DNA from 3 places in the Pantoea sp. Ep11b genome. Region 1 is predicted to be linked to each of the others. Evidence: predicted binding sites of a transcription regulator. Region 1 holds the regulator's gene; each other region holds the start of a gene.
What was found. Region 1 encodes PurR, which represses purine synthesis genes. Its sites were predicted from a motif close to CANGCAAACGTTTGCNTG; they were not measured.
Positions count from the first base shown of each region.

Region 2: a site for PurR is predicted at 1,204-1,221, ahead of glyA (serine hydroxymethyltransferase). Genes of this name have one in related genera too.
Region 3: a site for PurR is predicted at 1,801-1,818, ahead of AB1748_RS08015 (amino acid aminotransferase). Genes of this name have one in related genera too.

Region 1 is NZ_CP160631.1:2,144,980-2,148,262, forward strand. Features, by position in the region: gene punR (DNA-binding transcriptional activator PunR) at 1-849, shown strand, start outside; gene purR (HTH-type transcriptional repressor PurR) at 846-1,871, opposite strand; gene AB1748_RS10205 (YnhF family membrane protein) at 2,154-2,243, shown strand; gene AB1748_RS10210 (C40 family peptidase) at 2,292-3,089, opposite strand.
Region 2 is NZ_CP160631.1:3,292,792-3,296,074, reverse strand. Features, by position in the region: gene hmpA (NO-inducible flavohemoprotein) at 1-1,007, opposite strand, end outside; gene glyA (serine hydroxymethyltransferase) at 1,333-2,586, shown strand; gene AB1748_RS15390 (3-phenylpropionate MFS transporter) at 2,715-3,283, shown strand, end outside.
Region 3 is NZ_CP160631.1:1,713,898-1,717,180, forward strand. Features, by position in the region: gene AB1748_RS08010 (MBL fold metallo-hydrolase) at 1-478, shown strand, start outside; gene AB1748_RS08015 (amino acid aminotransferase) at 547-1,737, opposite strand; gene ompF (porin OmpF) at 1,970-3,091, opposite strand.

The DNA.
Region 1 (3,283 bases):
AGCGCAGCAGCACAGGAGCTACATCGGGTGCCCTCTGCCATCAGCTACACCGTGCGTCAGCTTGAGACCTGGCTGGCGGTCCCGCTGTTCGAACGTCAGCATCGGGAAGTGGTGCTGACCCCGGCAGGCGAACATTTTGTGCGGGAAGGGCGCAGCGTTATCAAAAAAATGCTCGCTACCCGCCGACAGTGTCAGCAGCTGGCGAATGGCTGGCGTGGTCAGCTGAGCATCGCCGTCGATCGCATCGCTAAACCGCAGCGTACCCGACAGCTGGTCAAAGATTTCTATCGCCACTTCCCGGATATGGAGCTGAGCATCAGTTATGAAGTGTTCAATGGCGTCTGGGATGCGCTGGCCGATGGGCGGGTGGAGATCGCGATTGGCGCCACTCAGGCGATTCCGGTAGGCGGGCGTTTTGCCTTTCGCGATATGGGCACCCTGAACTGGCGCTGCGTGGTCGCGCCCGATCATCCCCTGACGCAGGCGAGCCAGATAGATGATGACACGCTGCGCAGCTGGCCGTCGCTGGTGCTGGAAGATACCTCGCGGGCGCTGCCGCGCCGGATGACGTGGACGCTGGACAATCAGCGCAGGCTGGTGGTGCCGGAGTGGCAGACCGGGCTGGAGTGTGTGCAGGCGGGATTGTGTGTGGCGATGGTGCCCGGCCATCTGGCCAGACCGCTGCTCGACAGTGGCGATCTGGCCGAGCTGACGCTGCCGGTTCCGTTTCCGGACAGTCCGTGCTGCGTCAGCTGGGCAGAAGATCGTGCATCACCGGCGACAGGCTGGTTGCTCAGCTATCTGGGTGATGCGCAGACGCTTAATCAGGAGTGGTTAAGCGAGGATTAACGCCGGTAGTCGCGGAACGGGCCATCGGCGACGGAACGACGTTCGATCAGCGTCGGGTGAACCTCGATGGTCTGCGACACTTCACGCTTGCTGGTAATGCGGTCCAGCAGCATATCCAGCGCCTTTTCGCCCAGCTGGGCTTTCGGCTGATGGACGGTAGTCAGGGCTGGCGCGAAATAGCGCGCGTTGCGCACATTGTCATACCCGATCACCGAAATATCCTGAGGAACGCGTAATCCCATCTCGTCGGCGGCGCAAATCGCCCCCATTGCCATGATGTCACCGCCACAGAATACCGCCGTAGGGCGCTGCTTCTGCGACAGAATCTGCTGCATGGCCTGATAGCCAGACTCCGGCTCGAAGTCGCCCTGAACGATCCACTCGGCGCGCGGCTGGATATTTGCCTCTTCCAGCGCCTTCAGGAAACCGGCATGACGGCCACCCCCGGTATTGCGCTCCATCTGGCCGGGAATGGCGCCAATATCACGGTGCCCGCGCTCAATCAGATAGCGGCCGGCCAGATAACCGCCCTGGAAGGCGTTGTCCAGCACTGTGTCAGTGAAGTCGGCGCGGGATTCGCCCCAGTCCATCACCACCATCGGGATGTTGCGATTCTCTTCAAGCATCTGCAGCAGGTCGTCCGGGTATTCGGAGCACATCACCAGCAGGCCATCCACGCGCTTCTGCGCCATCATGCTGAGATAGGCGCGCTGCTTTTGCAGATCGTTGTGGGCATTCCCCAGGATCAGCGTATAGCCCTTATCGAAGCAGTGATTCTCGACGGCTTCGATAATTTCAGCGAAGTAGGGCGCTTCGCTGGAGGTGGCCAGCAGCCCCAGCGTGCGGGTGTGGTTCACTTTCAGGCTGCGTGCCACGGCGCTCGGTGAGTAGTGCAGTTCCTTGATCGCCTGCCAGACCGCTTCGCGCGTCTCTTCAGCGACAAAGCGGGTTTTATTAATGACGTGCGAAACGGTGGTCGTGGAGACGCCAGCGCGTTTTGCCACATCTTTTATTGTTGCCATGTAAATCAGACTCCGGTGCTTATCTAACTCTCTGATAAGCGTAGTGTTAAACGTTTGCGTCTGCTCAGGGTTTTTTTCGCAAAAATGCAGCGTTGCTGGCCGGTAATCTGACCGCGGGCGACGGAAATCACGCCTGAAAAAAGGTGCAAACGGAATCAGCGTTGCGCGCGTTGCGCAACAAAGGCGGGATTCTAACAAGGCTGGACGGATAACACGAGATTTTTACCGGGTCGTGTGGGAAAATGAAATAACCCTGTGAACTGTGTGACTAAGGAGCAAGCCGTGAGTACCGACCTCAAACTGGCATTAATGACCACCGTTGGCTGTCTGCTGATGATTGTGGCCTTTAGTTTTACCGCCATTCTGCACTGATAAAAAAAGCCGGGATTTTCCCGGCTTTTTTTCTGACTCTGCTGCTGTTCAGCGGATCGTTTTCGGCGTCATCACCCGGCGGGCGCCGATGTAGTGGCGCTGCCAGTAATCTTCCCCTAATGCGCTGATCTGGATATCTTTGCCGGTGCGGGGCGATTGAATAAACTTGCCGTCACCCAGGTAAACTCCGACATGATCGGCGGTGCCGCGGCCATTGATGCGGAAGAAGACCAGATCGCCTTTCTCCAGCGACTCACGCTTGATCGGCGCGGCGTCACGCAGGTGGTACATCTCATTGGCGGTACGCGGGATCTTAAACTTCACCAGATCCTTATAGGCGTACCAGACCAGACCGCTGCAGTCGAAACCGGTGTGCGGAGACGTTCCGCCCCACTGATAGGGTTTTCCCAGCTGACCCATCAGCTTGGTCATCGCCGTTTCACGCGCCTTCTGGTAACGCTGGCGGTGAGATTTGCTCATTTTAATGGTGCCGGTTTCGCGGGTATCCGCGTCGGCGGTTTTCAGCGCACGCTGATGACCATAGCGTTTCTTTTCGTGATTCTTGCTGATGCGGGCGGTTTTAAGCGAGGTCTTCTTAGCGGGTGTCTGTGTCGCGGTGAGTTCAGCTTTTTTCTGTTTTTTAGTTTTGAGTTTCTGAACAGGCGTGACACGCGGTTTTTTCGTGACCGTTTTGACCGGGCGGCGCTTACGACGCTCATCGTCGCGCGCACTCTTTTTCTCTGCTTTATGCGAACTGACGTTCACCGGCGTGTGAGGCGACGCGGCGGCGGTGTTGAAAAACAGTTGCGCAAAGGCCAGCATGAAAAGCGTAATGATTAAACGCATAGTCCGTAAGTAAGTTAAGTTGTCATGGCCACTACGCACCGTGACAAAGTTGAGATTAATCTGATCGAGGATCAGCGCCCAGGCCATTCTAGTCCAGTTCTTTTAAAAACAGTAAGGTCTTTTATTATTAATCTTTGTAACCGCTGAAATTGCGCTGAAAATGAACATTTTCAGCATCTTATATCAGCAAATTT
Region 2 (3,283 bases), 1.1 Mb from region 1:
TCATAACGACCGGCATCGTCAGCCGTAGGATGGCGATACCAGACCCGGCTGGCGAAATCGCAGAGCGGTGCCCCCGTGTCACGAACTTCTTCGGCAAAGGCGTGCTGTTTACCGTTCTCCGCCGCGTGCAGCCAGCTGACCGGCGCAGGATGGTGGCTGGCCGCCAGCGCATGCAGCATCGCCAGCATCGGCGTCTGCCCGACGCCCGCAGAGATCAGCGCCACCGGGGTGACAGAGTCGATATCCAGGAAGAAGTCGCCGTGCGGCGCGGCCAGCTGCAGCACATCGCCCACCCGGCCGTGCTCATGCAGCCAGCCTGAGACCGTGCCCTGCGCCTCACGTTTCACCGCGATACGATAATCTTTGCCGTTGCTGAGGTGCGTCAGTGAATACTGACGAATCTGGTGATGGGCGAAACTGGCGGGTTGCAGATGAATCGTCAGATACTGACCTGGTTTAAAGGCGGCAACCGGGCCGTCACCGACCGGCGTGAAGGTAAAGCTCTTGATCGCCTCGCTCTGCGGCTCAATGGCGCTGATGCGAAAGGCGCGGGTGCCGCGCCAGCCGCCGGTCTGCTGTTCTGTTGCCTGATAGATCTCCTCTTCCCGCCGGATAAACAGATCCGCCAGCACGCCATAGGCGCGTCCCCATGCCGCCAGCACCTCATCGCCCGGATTCAGCATTTCCTGAATGGTCGCCAGCAGATTCTCGCCAACGATGGCGTACTGCTCAGGCTGAATATTCAGGCTGGTGTGTTTCTGGGCGATCTTCTCTACCGCAGGCAGCAGCACGGCCAGGTTCTCCAGGTTAGCACCGTAGGCGCAGATCGCATTGAACAGTGCTTCCCGCTGATCGCCGTTGCGCTGGTTGTTCATGTTAAAGACATTTTTGAGTTCCGGATGGCGCGACAGCATGCGGTCATAGAAGTGTGCGGTCAGCGCCGGGCCGCAGGCGGCGATGGCAGGCAGGGTCGATTTAACGGTGGCGATTGTCTGGGCATCAAGCATAAAAAGGACCTCAGGTTAAAAGATGTATTTTAAATGCATCTTATGGCTGAACGGTCCACGCTGTAAATATGTGGCTCCTTTTTCAGGCTGTCAGAGTGGCAACTTTTGTGTGCATGGCAAAAAACGGCGGTCGCGGGCGGGGGAGGAACACCGTGTGGCAGGCACGGCAAAAGGTGTAAAAAGGCGATGCCAGTGCCAGCCAAACGTTTGCGTAAAAAGAGGCGGTTCACCCTACCTTCACCTGTTAAAACGGTTTACACTGTGGGCCTTCGCCCCTGAAGAGGGGTAAATACCGTCAGAAAGTTAGCTGAGTCAGGAGATCCGGATGTTAAAGCGTGATATGAACATTGCCGATTACGATGCCGAGTTGTGGCAGGCAATGGAGCAGGAGACAGTGCGTCAGGAAGAGCACATTGAACTGATTGCTTCTGAAAACTACACCAGCCCGCGTGTTATGCAGGCGCAGGGTTCTCAGCTCACCAACAAATACGCTGAAGGTTATCCGGGCAAACGCTACTACGGCGGTTGTGAATACGTTGATATCGTTGAGCAACTGGCTATCGACCGCGCTAAAGCGCTGTTTGGTGCCGATTACGCTAACGTGCAGCCACACTCCGGTTCCCAGGCTAACTTTGCGGTTTACACGGCGCTGCTGCAGCCGGGCGATACTATTCTTGGCATGAACCTGGCGCACGGTGGACACCTGACTCACGGTTCACCGGTTAACCTGTCAGGCAAACTCTATAACGTCGTGGCTTACGGTATCGATGAAGCCGGTAAAATTGACTACGACGAACTGGCTGAACTGGCGAAAACCCACAAGCCAAAAATGATTGTCGGCGGCTTCTCAGCTTACTCCGGCGTCTGCGACTGGGCGAAAATGCGCGAGATCGCGGACAGCGTCGGCGCCTGGCTGTTTGTTGATATGGCACACGTTGCCGGTCTGGTGGCCGCTGAGGTCTACCCAAGCCCGATCCCGCATGCCCATATCGTGACCTCCACCACCCACAAAACCCTGGCGGGTCCGCGCGGCGGCATCATCCTGGCGAAAAACGGCGACGAAGAGTTCTACAAGAAACTGAACTCGGCGGTCTTCCCGGGCGGTCAGGGTGGTCCTCTGATGCACGTTATCGCCGGTAAAGCCGTGGCCTTCAAAGAGGCGATGGAGCCGGAATTCAAAACCTACCAGCAGCAGGTAGCAAAAAACGCCAAAGCGATGGTAGAGGTGCTGATTGCGCGCGGCTACGACATCGTTTCTGGCGGCACGCACAACCATCTGTTCCTGATCGATCTGGTGAGCAAGAACCTGACCGGTAAAGAGGCGGATGCGGCGCTGGGCCGTGCCAACATCACCGTCAACAAAAACAGCGTACCAAACGATCCGAAAAGCCCGTTTGTTACCTCCGGTATCCGTATCGGCACTCCGGCAGTAACCCGTCGTGGCTTCAAAGAAGCTGACGTGCGTGAACTGGCGGGCTGGATCGCCGACGTGCTGGACAACATCAATGATGAAGCGACCATTGAGCGCACCAAACAGAAAGTGCTGGATATCTGCGGCCGTCTGCCGGTTTATGCATAATCGCTAACCCGTTGTGAAACAGCATAAAAAGGATGGCATCTGCCATCCTTTTTTATTGCCTGTACCGCGGCGCTCTGCCAGAGTAGCGCCCACTTATGCTGCCATGCGGCACACCTGCTGGAGGGAATATGGCAATCGCGTCTGCCAGATGGCTCGGACTGGGCTACTTCACTTACTTCTTCTGTTACGGCATCTATCTGCCATTCTGGGGCGTCTGGCTGAAAGGCACCGGGCTGGATGCGGAAAAAATTGGCCTGCTGCTGGGCTGCGGTATGGTGGCGCGTTTTGTCGGCAGCCTGCTGATCGCCTCGCAGGTCCGTAATCCCGGCCGGCTGATCACCGCACTGCGCCTGCTGGCACTGATGACCTCTCTGTTTGCTGCTGGTTTCTGGGCAGGGGAGCAGTGGATGTGGCTGCTGACCGTGATGATCGGTTTTAACCTCTTCTTCTCGCCGCTGGTGCCGCTTAGCGATGCACTGGCCGCGACCTGGACGCAGCAGATTGGCCTGGCGTACGGGCCGGTCAGATTGTGGGGATCGCTGGCCTTTGTGGTCAGCTCAGCCTTAACCGGCGTGCTGGTCAGTGCTTACTCCTCTCAGGCGATTCTGCTGCTGCTCTCCGTCGGCGTTATCGCCATGCTGAGTGGGATGATGCTGAAGCCCGCGACTCAGCCGCACGGCAACGAACGGCAGAGCGC
Region 3 (3,283 bases), 430 kb from region 1:
GATCCTCCTGACGCATGGCCATCTGGATCATGTCGGGGCCGCCGTGGAGCTGGCCGCCTTCTATGATGTTCAGATTGTGGGGCCGCAAAAGCGCGATGCTTTCTGGCTGGAGGCGTTGCCCACGCAGAGCCGGATGTTCGGACTGGAAGAGTGCGCGCCTTTTACCCCCGATCGCTGGCTGGAAGAGGGCGAGAGCGTGCAGGTCGGGCTGACCACGCTGGAGGTGCTGCACTGTCCGGGACACTCGCCCGGGCATGTTGTGTTCTTTGATCGTTTGGGGCGCTTGCTGATCTCCGGTGACGTCATTTTCAATGGCGGCATCGGGCGCACTGACTTCCCGCAGGGCGATCACCAGCAGTTAATCGCGGCTATCCGCAGCAAACTGCTGCCGCTGGGCGATGACGTGACGTTCCTGCCTGGTCACGGCCCAGTCTCTACGCTGGGACATGAACGCATCAGCAACCCTTTCCTGCAGTAAAGCGTCAGCGGTTTTCCTGCCATAAAAAAATGGGCCATCCGGCCCATTTTTTCGTTACGTCGTCTGCGTTACAGCACAGCGACAATCGCTTCACACAGCGCCGACATATTGTCTGGCGTCATGCCCGCCACGTTCACGCGGCCTGAGTTGACGGCATAAACCCCGAACTCTTCCCGCAGGCGGATCACCTGATCTTTGGTTAGGCCGCTGAACGAGAACATACCGTTCTGTCTGATGATAAAGCTGAAGTCGCGCTGTGCACCTTTTTCCGCCAGGGTGTTCACAAACAGCTGGCGCATGCGCTGGATGCGCTGACGCATATCCGACAGCTCCTGCTCCCAGATCGTGCGCAGCGTGTCATTGCCCAGGATCGTGGCGACCACCGCCGCACCATGCGCTGGTGGGTTAGAGTAGTTGGAGCGGATCGTATATTTCACCTGGCTGAACGCGGTATCGGCTACGCCCGCCTCCGCGGCCACCAGCGTGATGGCACCCACACGCTCGTTGTAGAGACCAAAGTTCTTGGAATAAGAGCTGGCGACAATCAGCTCCTGATGTGAGGCGGCAAAGATGCGCAGGCCTTCAGCATCTTCCTCCAGACCACGGGCAAAGCCCTGGTAGGCGAAGTCGAATAACGGCAGCCAGCCCCTGGCCTGTGAAAGCTGCGCCAGCTGTTGCCACTGCTCCGCCGTCGGGTCAATCCCGGTCGGGTTATGGCAGCAGCCGTGGAACAGCACCACATCACCCGGCTGAACCTGCTGCAGCGACGCGATCATCCCTTCAAAGTCCAGCGAATGGGTCTCTGCGTCGTAATAGTGATAGTCGCAGACTTCAAGACCGGCAGCGTGAAACACGTTGTGATGATTCGGCCAGGTCGGATTGCTGATCCAGACCCGCTTCACCGTGGTCTGCGTAGCAAGAAAATCGGCTGCAACACGCAGTGCGCCTGTACCGCCCGGCGTCTGCGCGGTGCGCGCGCGGCTGGCGGTAATCAGGGGGCTCTGGTTGCCGAACAGCAGGGCCTGCGTGCAGCGGGCGAAATCCGCCAGACCATCAATGCTGAGATAGTTTTTTGTGGTTTCGTTTTCCAGCAGGTATTGCTCAGCCTTTTTAACACTGGTCAGCACCGGGGTCTTGCCGGTTTCGTCTTTATAAACGCCGATACCCAGATTGATTTTTTCAGGGCGGTCGTCGGCACGAAACAGATCGGCCAGCCCAAGAATAGGATCGGCGGGTGCAGCAGAGATCGATTCAAACATGTGTCAGGTCCATTAGCGTGAACTTAAGCAAGAGGACTCTCAGGTTAGCGCCCGGCCGGGCAAATGCCAACCGTTTGCGAGACAAATTCCTGCATTTTGCGCTGCAGATGACGAGAGGGTCAAACCAGCGTGAAGAAGCACGGGGGGAAGGTGGTGTAAAACGCGGATATTTCCAATCGCAGCCATAAAAAAACGGGGCCAGAGCCCCGTTTTTCAACATGCTGAAGCAGGATTAGAACTGGTAAACCAGGCCCACACCCACCACGTCGTCTGTGTTCAGATTCAGGCGGTTGTTATCATCCAGCTGGTTGATTTTGTAATCAACGTAGGTAGACATGTTTTTATTGAAGTAGTAAGTCGCGCCAACGTCGAAGTATTTGTACAGGTCAGCATCGCCGATACCTTCGATATCTTTGCCTTTCTGCTGTACGTAAGCCAGGGATGGACGCAGACCGAAGTCGAACTGGTACTGAGCAACTAACTCAATAGTCTGAGTTTTGTTAATGGTGGCATTCGCTGAAGCAGTAGTGTTAGGTGTGGTACCAGGAATGGTAGCGGTAAAGTATGAAGAGTTACGGCCTTCACCATACATTGCTGCCAGGTAAACGTTGTTCGCATCATATTTCAGCGCGGTTGCCCAGTTCTCAGCACGTTTGCCCTGTCCGATTACGTTACCATTGACATCAGTAACACCTGCTGCCTGTGAATCAGTACGGTCGCTGCTGCTGTAAGCACCTACGATACCAACACCGATTGGTGAGGTGTAGCTGGTTGATACGCCCCAGCCGTCGCCGTTAGCACGAGTAGTATCAGTACGGTCATTTTTACCCTGATACTGAACTGCGAAGTCCCAGCCATCAACCAGGCCGAAGAAGTTGGTGTTGCGGTAGGTCAGCAGACCGGTGCTGCGGCCGTTCATGAAGTTGTCTGAGCTGCCCCAGTCACCACCGAACACTGGCAGCATATCGGTCCAGCCGATTGCATCGTAAACCAGACCGTAGTTACGGCCGTAGTCGATTGAGCCGGCATCGCCGAATTTCAGACCGGCAAAGCCCAGACGGGTTTTGTTGCCGTCCTGTGCGTCAGAACCTTCAGAGTTGTTCGCCTGAAGGTTGTATTCCCACTGGCCGTAACCGGTCAGCTGGTCGTTGATCTGGGTTTCGCCTTTGAAGCCAAAGCGAACATAAGAGTTATCGCCGTCATCGCCCGCGTTGTCCGAGAATGTGTGACGTGCGTCGACTTTACCGTACAGGTCCAGTTTGTTGCCGTCTTTGTTATAGATTTCGGCAGCATTGGCGGCGCCGGCGGCTAACAGAGCAGGGATAACCACTGCAAGAATATTGCGCTTCATCATTATTCATTACCCTCATTGGAGTTATTTGTACACCTGCCACTGCCGTCAGGAAATCTTTACGGAACCCTGAGCGAAGTTTGGTGTCTTCCTGTGTCTGCACGCATCTTTCCATCCCCCCCGCCGTAATTCTAGCGCGAAAATGCTACTAAACTCGTAATCTGGTTTCTAAAGGAAAATATGTATTACAAAATG